3 regions of the Priestia sp. JNUCC 25 genome follow, and region 1 is predicted to be linked to each of the others. Evidence: riboswitches for the same ligand, from Rfam matches in the RefSeq annotation. Region 1 holds a riboswitch; each other region holds the start of a gene.
The links. Region 1 has a riboswitch for cobalamin ahead of JNUCC25_RS10110 (ABC transporter substrate-binding protein). Riboswitches for the same ligand answer to the same signal wherever they lie in the genome.

Region 1 (5,879 bases):
AGTAGCGGTCATTTTTGTACCCAACCATCGAATCACATGTGTTAATAGCTCGGTAAAAAAAGGCTAGGGCTCCTCCTCCTATAAATGCATAAAAAAGCGGAGCTGTAATACCATCACTTGTATTTTCAGCCACGGTCTCTACCGTCGCTCTGGCAATTTCTCCTTCTGACAAACGATCTGTATCTCGTCCCACAATCATACTTACTTCATATCTAGCTTTCTCCATATCTCCTAGCTGAAGCGGCTTTTGTACCTTATAAGCAGCTTCGCTTAAAGAACGAGTGGATATAGTAGTCGCAATCATTACGCCCTCTACTAAAACACCTGCTATAAAATCAACTCCGTACAAAGCATGGAGGAACAAAAAGGGAACAACTCCTGCTAGCACAGCCATACTTATCACAAGAAGCAATCCTTTGAATCGTTTTCCTACACCTTTATTTAATCTGGAATCCATCCAATAAATCCACTTGCCAAACCAGCGAACGGGATGCGGCCAATTTTCGGGGTCGCCTATGATTCGGTCAATTAGTAAAGCAATCGTCATGGCCGTCATGTGTGCAATTATCGCTTGTGTAATACTCATTTTTTCACCTCTTTCCCTTAAGTCCCTGCTCTAAGCTTATTTTCACCAGCTTGGCTACCGCTTGACCTAAAGCGGTCATAGAGCCTGCATATTCATATAATGGTCCTTGCTGAGACGCTGCAACTGAGATGCTGTCCGTAGATGTTCCCGTAGCAATCGTCTTTGTAGCTGGATCTATGACCCCCAGCTGTGACAGCGTTTTTGTTTTAGCTTCTGTGGCCGCAATAAAAAGCTGTAAAAACGCAGCATCCGTAAGCGTACCTTCCACGAAAAAAAACATATTAATTGTACCGGGAGAGGAATAGAACGGGGCAGCTTCGTCAGCTGTAATATCTACTGCGTTTCCTACTCCAGCCGTTATCACGGAAGCTACTCTTACTCCGTAGCCTTCATAACAGTAAACCGCTCTTTCTTTTAACCAAACGGCTGTCATCAACCCTACGATTTGCTCATGGCGTACATTTTCTTTCATCAAATATTGCTCATACTCCATAGAAGGAGTATCTGAATAATAGTCTTTGTGAACAAATCGATTGTAAAAGGTGTCCGTTTCCGTAATACCTGTTCCTAAAACCCCTGAGCTGTATGTTTTATAAGAAGTCTCGGTTTTCACGATTAAAAGCTCAGGCCGTTCTTCAATTTTAAGATGTGAAAAGGGACCAATCCCCTTTTCAATTCGAACTGGAATATGGTCCCTCTTCTTATTTATTGTACACCTCAGGGTATACTGCTTTTGCTAAGTCCTCTAAGCCATCTACAATACGAGGTCCTAAGCGGTTGATTTTGTTTTGATCAACCTTCTCGATGTTACCCTCTTTTACAGCAGTCATGCTGCTCCAAGCGGGACGCTTCATAATCTCATTTTTGTCTGCATCATACGTTGCGATAATAACGTCAGGGTTTAACTTAACAACTTGCTCTTCAGAAAACTTAACCCAACCCTTTTCACTACCCGCTACGTTATCAGCACCGATCATAGTAAGCATTTCGTTCATGAACGTACCTTTTCCTGTTGTATAAATCTCAGGAGCTCCTGATACCTCTATCCATACTTTTTTACGATCTTCTTTTGAAATCGTTTTTGCTTTTTTCTCAATTGAAGCTACTTTTTCTTTCATGTCTTTAATTGTTTGATTAGCTTCTTTTGTTTTACCTGTTAATTTACCGATTTGCGTAATAGAATCATAAACCGTATCAAACGTTGTTGAATCTTTTACAACAAATACCGGAATACCCGCACTTTCAATTTGTTTAAATACTTCATCCGAAACGCCCATACTTGAAGCGTGTGCCAGCACTAAATCAGGATTTAAAGCAATAACTTTTTCTGCATTAACGTTCATATCTCCTACCTGCGCTTTTTTCTTTACGCTTTTAGGATAATCATCGTTGCTTGTAACACCGACTAATTCTTTTTCAAGGCCAAGGGCATATACAATCTCCGTATTACTTGGCATTAATGAAACAATTTTCTTAGGCTGTTTTTTCAACGTAATTTCTTTATCACGCGCGTCTTTTACCTTCACTGGAAATGCAGCTTGTGACGTTTGTGCCGTATCTTGCTTCGTTTTTTTATCACTGTTGCTTTGGCTGCCTGCACCGCATGCAGCAAGTACGATGACTAACAGTGCAATAATGGAATACGAAAGCCATTTTTTCATCTAAATACTCCCCCTATATATTGTTCATTGTGAATACGAAACCTCCACGTTAAAGAAAAAGCAAATGATCATGCAAAAAGCAGCGCTATCCCGTTTTTCCGCTTTGACTATGTATACTGCTCGCCGGCAGCTTCAAAATAAAAAAGCTTTACTTTCAATTGAAAGCAAAGCAGGTAACGTCAAGATAAGCAGGAAAAGAATCCGTTCACTATACTTGATAAGTATGTTCATTACCCTGCTTCACCCTTCCTCGAAGGTTTCACAGCTAACAATAAGGCAGGTCTCCTGACTTACGCACAAAGCGCTTACAGTGGCGGGACCGCGCTGGTTTTTCACCAGACTTCCCTTTTCACTCAATCTTTAAATTGAGACCTTATTGCTTTACGATTATTCACTTGTCCTAGTATACCCCACTCATGGAAAAATGGAAATAGCCATTCTCACAAAAAAAGCTGCGAGAATGCTCTCGCAGCTTCAGGAATTAAAGAGTTGCTAAAAATTCACGGACCGCTTCAGGCGTTTTAGCATTTGCACTGTGCAAGTGTGCAATTTTTTCACCGTTTTTATATACAAGAAGAGAAGGAATACCCATTACATTGTTTTCAGCAGAAAGTTCTTCAAACTCATCCTTGTCAATTTTAAACCATGCTTTATCTGTATTTTCGTCAACAATTTCATCAATGAACATATCCAAACGTTTGCAATCAGGACACCACGTTGTCGTAAAAATCCCAACGCTTAGTGTTTCGTTCTTAATTTGTTCGCGAAATTGTTTTTCTTCCGTAAATTGTTTCATTGTGTTACCTCCAGCATCTATTCGTTCCTTCTCACTATTCTATGGTAAGAAGTCTGACTTCATTATAAACGATTTTTTTATCGTTGTGCTAATGTTTCAGCTTATTTAGACCATAACGGTTTTAGACGTAAAAAAATGCTAGCTTAAAAAAGCTAACATTTCGAAATCGTAGAATGTTGTGTCTATTATCAGCTAAACCATTTAGGCGGCATGTTTCGGTTCCAATAAATTTTCCCTAAATCATAATGCTTTTGAAAATTATCTGCAGCCGCATGATAGTGAAAATTAAACCAGTATCCATCTTTTGGAGGATTTTCACGCCGTACGTGAAACCGTATTAAGTCCTGACCGGTCTCCCGGTCATATACATGGAAAATCTTTTCACCGTAGCCAGCAGCAGGATGCTCGCTTATCTCGAGATTCTGAATTGACTGTTCACGTTCAGTGCCAATGTCGGTCAGCACTTCTTCAATTTTAGGTAACACTGCTTGACGAAATTCATCTTCAATGACAGGCCCAATTTTTGTTCCAAATTTTTCCACTGACTGTTTTTCAGCTGATTCCATTGCATACGTAACAAATGATGAAACGTCTTCATATTTTGGTTCTTCATATGGCAAATGAATATCTTCTATAACAGCTGTGACAGGAGTTGTTTCTCTTACATACCCTGCTTTATGTTGCTTGTCCGCTTTTGCATCATCAACGTATAAATATTCTGGTGGAGTGACAAGCCCAAATGTAAATACTGTAATAAATACAACTAGCATTCTTTTTATCCATCTAGGCATTCGTATCTTTCCTTTCTCATCTTTTCCCATATGGTCTTTTCATATCGTAAAATTCATTGTTATAACTCACTAGGTATTGTAACATACTTATTAATTTTTTACCTATATTTGCTTATTCATTTATGCTGCCTACGGGCATTCGAAGACTTTTTAGTTAGCACCTTCCTTCTTCTGTTTGAGGTTGTCACACCGAGCGGAAACCTATACAAGATATTCCTTTTTTGCTGGATGCTTAAACACAAAAGTATTTTTATGTTCAAAAATATATCATACTTTTATGAACTTTAGATGAAATTCATAAAAAAAACTTCCAAAACTTTTTAATTCCTAAAAGGTTTTGGAAGTCTTTTCAATGATCGGAATTCATTTTACTTTTTTGTTTATTATTGTATATCAATTGTCCCGTAATGAAATTTTGATGTTTTTCGTTTCTGTACGGTAAATCCATGTTCTTCAAAACGACTGCTTTTCCAATGATCTTTTAGCACGATCTTTTGTTTGGCTACTCTTTTTGCTTCTTGTATAGCCATTGGCGTCAGCGTAGTATACAGTGCTATTGCTTTAATACCGTTAATTCCATTCGATTCATCAATTTGCTCTTGAAACATAGGATCAAAGTAGACAACATCAAAAGAATTACCTTCACAACACGCCAAAAACGATTCAAAATTTTGATGAACCACGTTTATACGCTTCATTGCATCGTTCAACTCTTGTACGTCACTTTCCCAATTTAAAAGTCCTTGTTTGACTAAATAAGCTACATAGCGGTTGCCTTCTAGTCCGACAACTTTCCCGCTTTTCCCTACCGCTGCGCTCGCCATCATACTATCCGATGCAAGACCAAGTGTACAGTCAAGCACGCTCATTCCTTTTTCTAAACCAGCAGCTTCAATAAACGGATCACGTTCTCCGCGCAGCCATCTCTTCACTCTAAACATAGCGGAATTTGGATGAAAAAAAATAGGTTCCTCTTCGTTTTGAACGTGCAACTCTACTCTATTCTTACCGACAACCAGCACGTCTGCAGCTTGAAGATTCTGAAGATCTGCAACGGATTTCTTCTCTCTTACTACAAAAGGTATACTTAAATCAGCGGCTACTTGTTTGGCTTTTACAATCATCTGTTCATTTGTTCGACCAGCAGTCGTAACAATCACTTTCATAACTCCCCCTACACTGTTTGGCTATTTACATAAAGAAAAAGGATGCCGATAGACATCCTTTTTCTTATAAAGTATATGCGATTTTTCTCTAAAAATCTATATACTAGATGTGACAAAAGCAGGACATTTTATGAACAGTGCTGCTTAAAGCCATTTAAAATGTTTTCAAAAATAACTTCTAACGGCTGACCTTCAATTTCATGTCGAGGAATAAAATGAACGACTTCTTTTCCTTTTAAAAGCGCCATAGACGGTGATGAAGGCTCAATGTCCCCAAAATATTCACGCATTTTAGCTGTTGCTTCCTTATCTTGACCGGCAAAAACAGTTACCACTTGATCTGGTTTTTGCTCAGACTGTAAGTACGCTTGCGTTGCTGCAGGACGTGCTAAACCAGCAGCGCATCCACAAACTGAATTAACGACAACAAAAGTTGTTCCTTCTACGTTTTCCATAAAATCAACTACGGCTTCCTCTGTTGTTAATTCTTCATAACCAGCTTGAGTTAATTCTTGACGCATTGGTTTAACTAACTGACGCATATATTCTTCATATGCCATTGACATATTAACATTCCTCCTAACAATCATTCACGCTAAAAGCATACTATAAAAACCAGGAAAAATCTAGCTACTCACTCTTCAAATCCTTATCGTTGTCCCAATCTCATTTTTCATTTGACAAAAAAAGATTAAAACCGGGTCATATCATCTAATTTTTTTCCATAAAAATGTCGATTTTTACTATTAATATTCCATTTTTTGTACTATAGTAGTAAATAGTAGTTTAGTAGAAAGGATTTTCAAATTGAACCAGCGATTTAAGCCAAACAAACGATTTTATGCATTTTTGTCTTTAGTGTTAGTGATCGTCGCTTCT
Region 2 (5,879 bases), 1.5 Mb from region 1:
AACATCCTCGCAAAACCTTGTGATGAACGTACTCATTGCCATTGTATCTGTATGTATTTTAGCTCTTATTATAAATATTTTTGTACTAATGAAATGAGCCGTTATGCTGCTCATTTCTTTTTATTAGGTTCAGCTTTTATTGAAGCGTTTGAGGTCTCTTTCACTAGAGAGCACATTGTGAATAGCATATCTTTTTTTAACAAATGATAGTTGTGATATGATGAAGCAATAATACATTAGACAAAAAGCTGGAGGTTACTTAGTATGCCATTACTTAGATTTGATGTAATAGAAGGAAGAGATGAAAAAGAGTTAAAAACATTACTAGACGCTGCTCACCGAGCGATGCTAGAAGCCTTTGGCGTCCCGGAGCGCGACCGTTATCAAATTGTACATCAGCATCCTGCTCATGAAATGATTATTGAAGATACAGGTCTTGGCTTTGAGAGAAGCAAGGATTTGGTTATTATAAGTGTAACGAGTAAACAGCGGACAGAAGAGCAAAAGCAAGCTCTTTACAGATTAATTGTAAAAGAGCTTGGAGAGAGCTGCGGCATTCAGCCAAACGACATTATGATTTCGATTGTTGAAAACGGTAATGCTGACTGGAGCTTTGGCATGGGAGAAGCTCAATTCTTAACTGGGAAATTATAAAACGGTTTATTATCTAGAGAAGCCCTTATTTCTAAGGGCTTTTTCTCATTTTGTCTATAAAAATATTATTCTCTTAGTCACATCTTACTCAAAATTAAATACAGACATCTGTCAAATGAATGATACAATAAGCTTATATGCCATTTTGAGTGGAAAAACCATAAAAGAGTTCGGCGTACTAATTTTAGAACAACAATAAATTTACATAAAGATGTAAAGATTTAAAGGTTAAAAGAGAAGTGTATAAAATCTGTAAAACAAAAGAACAGTTACGCGTTAAACATAGGAGTAAAAGGTTCTTCACGTGTTTTTTCGGATAATAAGAGAAAGTAATTTTGATCATTGAGGAGGAACTTAGAATGTTTGGATTTGATGCAGATGTATCGCCACTAGTGCGAATTAAAGTAATTGGGGTCGGCGGTGGAGGAAATAACACCGTTAACCGTATGATTGAACACGGTGTACAAGGAGTAGAATTTATCGCCGTTAATACGGATGCTCAGGCGCTTAACTTATCTAAAGCAGATGTGAAAATGCAGATTGGTGCGGCCTTAACGCGAGGATTAGGTGCAGGAGCTAATCCAGAAGTGGGAAGAGAAGCAGCTGAAGAAAGCAGAGAACAAATTCAAGAAGTACTGCAAGGCGCAGATATGGTATTCGTAACAGCTGGTATGGGCGGAGGAACCGGTACTGGAGCAGCTCCGGTTATTGCCCAAATTGCCCGTGAACTAAATGCTTTAACAATTGGAGTAGTCACTCGCCCGTTCAAGTTTGAAGGAAATAAACGTACGAAGCAAGCAGTAGGCGGTATTACTGCGATGAATGAATCGGTAGATACCCTTATTGTGATTCCAAACGACCGCTTGCTTGAAATTGTCGATAAAAAGACGCCTATGCTTGAAGCATTCCGTGAAGCAGATAATGTTCTTCGCCAAGGTATTCAAGGTATTTCAGATTTAATCGCTGTTCCGGGGCTGATTAACCTTGACTTTGCTGATGTAAAAACCATCATGTCTAATCAAGGATTTGCGCTTATGGGTATCGGACGAGCTTCCGGATCAGACCGGGCAATTGAAGCAGCGAAAAAAGCGATTTCTAGTCCGCTGCTAGATGCATCGATTGATGGAGCAAGAGGCGTGCTGTTGAACATTACGAGCGGCAGCAGCTTGAGTCTTTACGAAGTACAGGAAGCAGCAGATATTGTCACGTCTGCTTCTGATCAGGACTTAAATATGATTTTTGGGTCCGTGATCAATGAAGATTTAAAGGACGAAATGATGGTAACCGTTATTGCCACTGGATTTGATGATGAAGATGTTTCACCATCAGCTTCTACTTCTAGAGTTTCAAGAGCACGCTACTAAATTAAATAACCAGCTTTTATGGTGGCAATTGTTTTTCAATTGCCTTAAAAGGGAATCCGGTGCAAATCCGGAGCGGTCCCGCCACTGTAACAAGGAGCCTTATGTCAAAAAAGCCACTGTCTATTTAGAGACGGGAAGGCGGTATAAGGCAGTGACTTGAAGCCAGGAGACCTGCCATAAATCGCAGCACACAATAACCTACGAGGATAGGGAGGTGTTTTGGCAGAACCAAAAATAGGATAAACAAGGGATACGTTTATCTGAATTTGTTGTGAAGACAAGCACTTCTTTTTAGAAGTGCTTTTTTGTGTATTAAAATAGAAGGTGGAAAAATCAATGATAAATAATAAAAAACTCGTATCTATGATATTTCTTGTGTTACTTTGCCTCACTGCTTGCGCTCCTAATGAAGAGAGCATAAGTATAAAAGAAAGAAAGAAAACGGATAAAAGTGTGACGTTTTTATTTAATTTTACATCTGCAACGCTTGATCCTCATACGGATGATAATTATACAGCAGTTCGTGCGGGAGTAGGGGAGACGCTTGTTAAAATCAGCAATGATTTAAAAATAAAGCCCTGGCTTGCTGAAAAGTGGGAAACGAAAGATAACGGTCTTACGTGGACATTTACGATAAGAAAGAACATTACGTTTCAAAATGGCAAAGCGCTAGATGCAAATGCCGTTAAGTCTTCTCTTCAAAGAACGATAGATCAAAGCTATGCGATGAAAAACGCTTTAAATATTAAAGAAATGAAAGCGAACGGTCATGCGCTGACAATTACATTAAAAGAACCAATGCCTAAATTTCCTTCTGAGTTAGTGCATCCAAACACAGCTATTATAGATGTTGATGTTTCTAGTATAGCTAAGAAGCCCATTGGCACAGGGCCATTTCACGTTTTGACTTTCGATCAAGGAAATCAAGTGAAGTTAGAAAGATATGAACATTATTGGAATGGGAAAGTAAAATTGAAAAATGCGATCTTTGCATTTAACGAAGATGCTAATGCGCGAGTTGCGGCTCTTCAGTCCGGGACAGCCGATATTATTTATCGCCCGCCTTTAGAAAGCTTGAGCACTTTACAAGCGAATTCGTCTTTCAAAGTAAGTGGAGTACCTAGTGTGCGTACTCATTTATTGCTTTATAATCAAACCAATGACGCATTAAAAGACGAAACTGTAAGAAAAGCTATCGATACCTTACTGAACCGGAAAGAAATTGTCAGCAGCATAATGAACAATCAAGCGGCAGCGGCTCGAGGTCCATTTTTACCCCAATTTCCTTTTGCTGATAATACTGCTAGTGAGACAAAAGGAATAGCATATGCTAAAAAATATTTAGAGAAAGCAGGCTATCAACTCAAAAATGGCAAAGTAATCAAAAATGGAAAGCCATTATCCCTCTCTCTTGTCACATACAGCTCATTGCCAGAACTTCCTTTGATTGCTCAGCTTATACAGTCTAATGCGAAAGAGTTAGGAATTAATATTAAGATTCACCTAGTTGAAGACAGCGATGAATATGTAATGGCAAAAGATGATTGGGACTTAGCATTGTACAGCCTTATCACAGCACCTAGAGGGGATGCCAGCTATTATTTAAGCACGAACTATTTGCCGGGCGGTGGTTTAAATGCCAGCCGGATTAATGACGATACGCTAACAAAAATGATAGAACAGTTAACTTCAACAGTAGATGACGCAAAACGAGATCAGCTAGCCAAGCAAGCAACCGCTTTGATTAATGGGGAAATGCTGACGTCATCGATTGTACATCCAAACATTGTTGTTGCTTATAATCAAAAAGTGAAAAACTGGACAACAAATCCAAGCGAGTATTATATGCTGACTCAGCATTTAGACGTAACGCCATAGTCAATATTGTTGTTCCTATAGGAAAAAGAGAAAGGATACAATGATAGATAAAAGGATGTGACAGTAAACGTGCAAGAAGTACAAATGTATCAAATTAAAGAAGTAAAAGAAAAGGATGCTGAAGTGATTCAGTTTGTCATGAATATGCGGAATGAGCTATTTCCTATGCTGGAAAAAAATCAGCTTTCTGTGGATTTGCTTCATTTTAATGAACATTATGTTCAAGCGAAAGGCGCTGCTTTTTTTGCAGCTGTCACGGAAAATCAACAAGTAATTGGAACAATTGGTTTATACGCTTACGATGGAAGGTTTCATGCATTAAAAAAACGATATGAACATAAAACTGCAGCCGAGATTGTAAAATGCTATGTCGATCCAGCATACTGGCGTCTAGGCATTGGACAGCAGCTGTTAAAGGCAGTGGAACAATTTGCTCAAAATCATTTTTATGACACGTTGTATCTGCATACTCATCCTTTTTTACCGGGGGCTATCCCATTCTGGATTTCACAAGGTTTTATCGAAAGGCTTGCTGAACAGGATGAGCCATGGAATACGCTGCATATGGACAGAAAAATACAACCGGTCGTAATGTAACGATATTATACAGTAATTACCATGGAATCTAGATAAGAGCTCATGCTATAATGAACGTACTTACATTTATAGCCTGTAGGGCAAGTCCTTACAGAAAAGAACCACGTTTCGAATTGGCTGAAACGTGGTTTTTTTCTATGAAAAACAAATAACAAAATATTTTTGAAAATATATATGAAATCGCTTTCAAAATAATGAAATATATTATATAATTACTAGTGTTGTGTTGTACTTTGTTAGTGTTAAATCAATATCCTACATGTGTGAGCCGATTGCCTTATGGTAGTCGGCTTCCTTTTTTATGGTAGGACTCTAAAGGGAAATAGCATTTGTTAAAATGGCTGTAATTGTCATGACAATAGTTGTCCCAAAGGCCCACTTGAAAAGAAACTTTTGATGCTCGCCGAAATCTACTTCAACCAATTAATTTATATTATAGCATTAGAATTAATGTTAAAGTTTGGAATTTTTAAATAAGATAGCTTCAACCTAAAACTAAAAAAGCCGCCTTATAGGCGACTGGTTTAAGCTAGGTCAGCTGTTATGGACTGCTTTTGAAGGTGATCAGACAGCAGGCTGTAAGCAATAATTTTCTTTTTATACTGTTTTACGACATCGACATGATCATCATAACTGTATACGCATAATCGAACATCTTTTTTTCCTTTTTTCGTATCGATAACCAGTGGAGTTTCACTGTCTTCTAGGTGTTTATAATAGTCCTTATTTCCTTCATGGACATAATATTGTTTTAAAAATGTTGCTTTATTAAAATAATCAATCACTTGCATTTTGTCTTTGCCTTCTAAATGTTTCCCATCAACTGTGACAGTAACGTTTTGATCATCAAGTGTTGGGTGTAATTGAAATTTAGTCATAAGCCATTTGACCACTGGAGTTGGAAGACACGTTACTAATATTTTGAGTGCACTTACAAGAATGATGGAAAGTAATACAATCCACGTCATAGTTAATCATCTCCGCTATAGTTTAAATGAAATAAGATTACATACTTATTTTACCACAGAGAACATGAGTACTTTTTGTACATTATGTGAACCTTCCTTAGTGAAAAGATGTATATGAAATGCGTTTATTTATGCACATTTAGGGAAATATAGAATTATAACAAATACTACATATAAAAAAGGAGAAAAAATTATGTTGTGGACGATTATTGGACTTTTATTTATTTTTTGGTTATTAGGATTAGTTTTTCATATTGGCGGCGGCATCATTCACATTCTTCTTGTCATTGCAGTGATTGTGCTAATCGTAAAACTTGTGAAACGAATTTAGATATAAAAGGCCTTTCCTTAGGGAAAGGCCTTTTATGTGGAGAGATTATAAAAACAAGACGTATTTTGATATAAAAAATCATATGCT
Region 3 (5,879 bases), 1.7 Mb from region 1:
CAACTAAAGGACTGCCGGATTTAGGTAAAATACGAATCATCCCGTTAGGAGGCAAATAGGCACGAAGCAAATTGGCTTGTTTAACCGTCGCACTCGTTTGCTTTAGCCCATTTGTTACATTGCTTGTTTCTGCTTGCAAACGTTCAATTGCGTTGTCTTCCATGGTCTTCTTGAAAATGAAGTAAATCGAACTGTTTGCAATTACTAGTAAAATAAAAAGCAGTGCAGTTGATGTAAGAATAATCTTTGTTTGTAGTTTCATAAGCTACTCCTTCAGCATGTAGCCAACGCCGCGCACTGTTTGAATGTAAGGAGTTGAAAATGGTGCATCAATCTTTTTGCGCAGATAACGAATGTATACGTATACAATATTGGTGTCTCCGTAGTAATCGAATCCCCACACGTTTGTAAGAAGCTGTTCAAAGCTCAGCACTTGATTGTTGTTTTGAAGCATATAGACAAGCAAATCATATTCTTTAGGAGTCAGCTCAATAGCTTCATTTTCACGCGTGACTTCTCGCGTTTTTTCGTTAACGACTAAATTGCCTAGTTGAAGAGTGGCCGTTTCTTGTTCAGCAGGCGATGTTGATGCAGGATGGCGAAGCCATACGCGAATGCGTGCAAAAAGCTCTTCAATTTGAAAAGGCTTTGTAATGTAGTCGTTCGCTCCTAAATCTAGTCCGCTTACCTTATCAGGAAGGGCGTCTCGAGCTGTTAATAAGATAACGGGCGTTTGATCATCATTTGCTCGAATGCGACGAAGTACTTCGAGTCCGCTCAGTTCAGGAAGCATCACATCTAAAAGCAGCAAATCCCAATCGTGTTCTTGAAACTCTGCCAATCCTTCTGTTCCAGTGTAAGCCATGCCCGTTTCGTACCCTTCATGTTCAAGCTCGAGCTGAATTAAACGAGCAATTTTGCGCTCATCTTCTACAATTAAAATTCTGCCTTTACTCAACAAAAATTCCCCCTTGTGTCTATGTATAGTTGCGTACATTATAGCACGGAGAGATTCGGGTTGTATAAATGGTAAGGAAATCAATAGTTATTTACTAAATATATCATCAATAGCCCGAGAAATAATGTTCATTTTCTCAAGAAACTGATAAGATAGCTAATGACATTTAAAAATAAGAAAGGATTTCGATTATGTTATCAGCTATCAATTCAGTAGATTATACCATTTTCCACGCGGTGAATCAGTATGCCTCACACGTAAAGCCTCTAGATTCGCTGATGGTATTCTTTGCAGATTATGCCCAGTATGTACTTATCGTTTTACTCGGCTTGTTTTTACTTATTAATAAAAACGGCAGCCGTGTTGTAGCATTTCAAGCTTTATGTGCTTGTGCCACAGGAGTCATTATCAATAAAGTGATTAGTTTATTTGCTTATCGAGATCGTCCGTTTATCTCTCACCACGTGAATCAGCTTATTGATCACGCCGCAAATTCTTCATTTCCAAGCGATCATGCTACATCTGCATTAGTTATCACTTTTACCATTTGGCTGCATTTCAAACGTTCAGGGCGCATGTGGGTTGTCATGGGCGTACTCATTGCCTTTTCACGCGTATGGGTTGGCGTTCATTATCCATTCGATGTGTTAACAGGAGCCGTTTTAGGCTGCGTGCTGGCGCTGTTTATTCATTATGTTATTTTTAATACGAAACTGATGAGGGCTATTACCAACTTGTCTATTTTTCGAAAATCAGCTTATGACGAACAGTCTCAATATTATTAAGAAAAAGTCGCAAATAAGCGGCTTTTTTTATTGGGAAATTTTTAATGTATTTAATACTTGTTTTTTAAAATTAAATTGTGTACAATTAAATTACAGAGACGATAAATAAAAAACTTTTAATAAAATTAACGAAAAAGAGGAGAGGTTTATACATGAAAGCTTTATATGAAACAACAGTCGTTAACACAGGTGGAAGAACAGGAGAAGTTCACTCTTTAGATAACATCTTTAACTTAGACGTTGCAACACCTCCAGCGCTTGGTGGAGAAGCAACAACAGCAACAAACCCAGAGCAGCTGTTTGCAGCTGGATACAGTGCTTGTTTCAACAGCGCGTTAGAATTTATGTTGAAAAAACATAACGTAGAAATCAAAAGCAGTGAAGTAAAAGCTACTGTTCAGCTGCTTCCTGATAAAGCTGATCAAGGAGTGAAAATTGGAGTAGCGCTTGAAGCTCATATCGAAGGCTTAGATTTAGAAACAGCGAAAAAATATGTAGACCTAGCTCACTCATACTGCCCGTATTCAAAAGCAATCAGCGGTAACGTAGACGTAACGGTAGAAGTAGTTTAATTGCTTTAAAAAGCCCTGCTAAGCATGTAAAGCTTAGCAGGGCTTTTTTATTTGAATTTTCTCTATTCATTTGTAAGAGGTACTAGTATAATGAGGAAGAAAATGAATTATTCGCACAGTTTAGGTGCTCTTACATAGCGTAAGAGGTAACAGGGAATCGAGTGCAAATCTCGAGCGGTCCAGCCACTGTAAGCAGGGAGTTTTCTATCTTATCGTCACTCAAAACGGGGAAGGCGGTAGAAAATGATGATCTCAAGCCAGGAGACCTACCTATTCTGTACACTTGACTCTTCTAGGAAAGAGGCGGTGTATCAAGGTACGCAGTGAGCAATTGCTGTTTATTTTCATATGCCGACACAGCCTCAATTTCTATAGAATTGAGGCTTTTTTACGTTTTATTTTTAAAAAAAGGAGTGTAGGAAATGGAAGGTTTATCAGTTTTTTTACTTGTCTTTTTATTAGGAATCAGGCACGGATTGGATGCAGATCACTTAGCTTTTATTGATGGCCAGACTCGATATAATTGGCGAATGGGCAGCCGTTTTGCCCCTTGGGTCGGAACGCTGTTTTCACTAGGTCACGGAGGAATGGTGGCCGTCACGGCCGGAGTGCTGGGCGTGGTGATGAAGAATTTTACGTTTCCATCGTATTTCGATCATTTTGCATCTTGGGTATCCATTATCTCTCTCTTTCTAATCGGGACATTAAACACATATCATTTGCTTCGAACCAAAAATAAAGAGGAAGAGTTTCAGCTGAGCGGGTTAAAAGGAAAGTTTATTCCGAAAATCGCAAAAGGAACAACGAATCCTTTTTTAATTATTCTTGTAGGAGCATTGTTCGCTTTAGCAGCCGAAACGGTCAGTCAAACGGCCGTGTGGTCTCTAGCTGTAGGGAACGCAGGCAAGTATACGCCGCTTTTGTTAGGACTAGTGTTTATGTTTGGTATGATGCTTACAGATACAATCGATTCGATGATTGTACATAAAATGGTGAATGAATCGAGTAAATTTGGACAATCTGCTTCCCGCTTGATGGGCTGGGTTATTGTTGTCCTCGCGTATGGTGTGTCATTCTATTTAGCATTCACTTTCTTTAACCCATGGGCCGAAGTAAACTTTGAAATGGTTGGCGTTATTCTGTTTATTTTTTTAGTGTCTATGTTTGTTTTTGTGAGTGTGAAGTCAAAAGGGAAAAATATTAAAATAAATGTCAATTAGTCAAACGAAAGCTTTAATCTGTTGAAGATTGAAGCTTTTTTGTATGAATTTGTTGAAGTTTATGGCTATTTTCGGTCGGTTATGAATAAGTTAAAGTATTATCTGTATTTAAAGGATGGAAAATTGTCTGAAAACCATTATAATTAAGGATAATTTAAGGTCGTTATGTGAAACGTAGAACATAGTTATACGTACGATAAATAAAAGCATTTAATGCAAGCAGCAGGGGTTGTTTGGAGGAGGAATTGATTTGAGTCAGGTAATGGTAGAACAAAGCGTGTTTAGTTATTTAAAAGAACACGAACAAGAGATGCTTGAAGATTTAGTTGGATTTGTGAAAAAAGAATCACCGTCCTACAGTAAAGAGTTAGTAGATCAGTGTGGAATGTATTTAACGCAGCTGTTTCATAAACGGTTGGGGGTAGGATACGAAATCATAGAAGAAAAAGAAGTAGGAAACCATTTGAAATTTACGATTGGAGAAGGAGCAAAGCAGCTTTTAATTATCGGTCACTTTGACACGGTATGGGAAAAGGGAAGGCTGAGTCTAAGAACAGAGGGAAACAAGCTGTACGGTCCGGGAATTTTAGACATGAAAGGCGGCATTGTGCAATCTATATGGGCGATTAAAGCGATTCAAGAGCTTGGCTTATCGCTCGATAAAAAAATTGTGTTTTTCTGCAATTCGGATGAAGAGATTGGGTCAATTTCTTCTAAAAAATACATTGAAGAAGAAGCACAAAGGAGTGAAGCAGTGCTAGTAGCGGAACCGGCGGTGGCGGGTTCAGGCGCGTTAAAAACGTCGCGCAAAGGAGCGGGAATTTTCACCGTAAAAGCATGGGGACGAGCAGCACACGCGGGTAATCACCACAAAGAAGGAATCAATGCGATTGAAGAGCTGGCGCGCCAAGTGATTTTCTTGCAGGGCTTAACAGATTATGAAAAAGGTACAACGGTGAACGTTGGGACATTTACGGGAGGCAGCGGTACAAATGTAGTGCCGGAATATGCAGAAGCGCACGTGGATTTACGTGTTTCTACAGAAGAAGAAGCAAAACGCATGACGGATATTATTTTGAATTTAACACCCATTTTAAAAGGGATTAAGCTCGAAGTAACGGGAGGAATGAATCGTCCTCCGATGGTCAAGTCTAAACAAACGGAAGAGCTATTTGAATGTGCTCAATCAATCGCGGCCAAACTGGGTATGAAATTGGAAGAAGCAGCTGTGGGCGGCGGAAGTGATGGCAATTTTACAGCGGCCATTGGTGTTCCCACGTTGGATGGATTAGGAGCATGCGGAAAAGGAATACATGCGGAATATGAACATATTCAAATTGATACGTTGTCCGAGCGTTCTTCTTTATTTGCCAATTTGCTGCTGCAAATATAAAAAAAGCCCGCCTTAAACGGCGGGGACTAATCTGAAAGCTTATATTGGGAGAGTATAAGCTTTCTTTTTTTATTTACTGCTTTCTTCTTGAAGAGAAAAGGCAGTTTCTTTCTTTTTGAATACCACTGCATCAAGAGCAAGGAACTGGCTTCCTGCAAGAAATAAGTGAGCAGACATGGCAATTAAGGCAATATCAAACTCAAACCCGCCAACAAATCCGCTTTTAAGCTTGGCTGTAAAAATGGCGCCAAGCATAACTGCCACAAATAAAGCAGATACAACTCTTGTTGCTAGGCCAAGAATAATAAGAACCCCACCTACAAGTTCAATGGTTGCAACAATATATGCCATGAAACCAGGGATTCCTAAGCTATCGAAGAACCCTACTGTATTTTCAATCCCGCCTTGCCATTTTTGAAAGCCGTGTACTAAAAATGTAAAACCTAATACTAAACGAATAATAAGTGAACCAATTTCGACGTTTTTATTCACTTTACTTCCTCCTTTAAGTGTATTTGAAAAACACTACATTATGTAGTGTAAAAGCCCGAAAAAAGAAATGTAGTGATTAAATCAGAAACTCTTTCTTATTTGGATAATTTTACAACATTATGAACATCACACTACACATTGTAGTGTGATGTTTGTCCCCAGTCAAGTGAAAATATAAAATTAGACCATTTGGCATACAAAAATTTTCTGAAGAGCACTTGAAAAATCCTTTAATTATGTACAAGTTAGTCCCTTATTTTCAATCTTATTCTCCAACATGCTATACTGATGGCGGAGGTGTTACGATGCGTTTAGAAAATAAAAGAGTTATTGCGCTTGTTAGTGCAGACTTTGAAGATCTAGAACTATGGTATCCAGTGATGCGTCTTCGAGAAGAAGGAGCAGAAGTACATTTAGTTGGAGAAAAAGCAAACGAAACGTACATGGGGAAATACGGTG

Region 2: it holds a riboswitch for cobalamin, as region 1 does, so the genes downstream of both, nikA (nickel ABC transporter substrate-binding protein) here and JNUCC25_RS10110 (ABC transporter substrate-binding protein) in region 1, are expected to answer to the same signal.
Region 3: it holds a riboswitch for cobalamin, as region 1 does, so the genes downstream of both, JNUCC25_RS01670 (HoxN/HupN/NixA family nickel/cobalt transporter) here and JNUCC25_RS10110 (ABC transporter substrate-binding protein) in region 1, are expected to answer to the same signal.

What each region holds. Positions count from the first base shown of each region.
Region 1 covers NZ_CM132211.1:1,995,435-2,001,313, reverse strand. The annotation lists gene cbiB (adenosylcobinamide-phosphate synthase CbiB) at 1-586, opposite strand, end outside; gene JNUCC25_RS10115 (adenosylcobinamide amidohydrolase) at 591-1,199, opposite strand; gene JNUCC25_RS10110 (ABC transporter substrate-binding protein) at 1,288-2,247, opposite strand; cobalamin riboswitch at 2,506-2,638, opposite strand; gene JNUCC25_RS10105 (thioredoxin family protein) at 2,729-3,043, opposite strand; gene JNUCC25_RS10100 (YpjP family protein) at 3,232-3,834, opposite strand; gene JNUCC25_RS10095 (class I SAM-dependent methyltransferase) at 4,218-4,994, opposite strand; gene JNUCC25_RS10090 (BrxA/BrxB family bacilliredoxin) at 5,129-5,566, opposite strand; gene JNUCC25_RS10085 (polysaccharide deacetylase family protein) at 5,808-5,879, shown strand, end outside.
Region 2 covers NZ_CM132211.1:482,304-488,182, forward strand. The annotation lists gene JNUCC25_RS02585 (hypothetical protein) at 1-97, shown strand, start outside; gene JNUCC25_RS02590 (tautomerase family protein) at 265-654, shown strand; gene ftsZ (cell division protein FtsZ) at 1,014-2,018, shown strand; cobalamin riboswitch at 2,021-2,212, shown strand; gene nikA (nickel ABC transporter substrate-binding protein) at 2,355-3,896, shown strand; gene JNUCC25_RS02605 (GNAT family N-acetyltransferase) at 3,966-4,493, shown strand; gene JNUCC25_RS02610 (YfmQ family protein) at 5,018-5,461, opposite strand; gene JNUCC25_RS02615 (lmo0937 family membrane protein) at 5,655-5,792, shown strand; gene JNUCC25_RS02620 (TatD family hydrolase) at 5,825-5,879, opposite strand, start outside.
Region 3 covers NZ_CM132211.1:304,954-310,832, forward strand. The annotation lists gene JNUCC25_RS01650 (HAMP domain-containing sensor histidine kinase) at 1-262, opposite strand, end outside; gene JNUCC25_RS01655 (response regulator transcription factor) at 266-997, opposite strand; gene JNUCC25_RS01660 (undecaprenyl-diphosphatase) at 1,150-1,743, shown strand; gene JNUCC25_RS01665 (organic hydroperoxide resistance protein) at 1,896-2,315, shown strand; cobalamin riboswitch at 2,421-2,603, shown strand; gene JNUCC25_RS01670 (HoxN/HupN/NixA family nickel/cobalt transporter) at 2,738-3,535, shown strand; gene JNUCC25_RS01675 (M20 family metallopeptidase) at 3,765-4,928, shown strand; gene JNUCC25_RS01680 (DoxX family protein) at 4,998-5,420, opposite strand; gene JNUCC25_RS01685 (type 1 glutamine amidotransferase domain-containing protein) at 5,726-5,879, shown strand, end outside.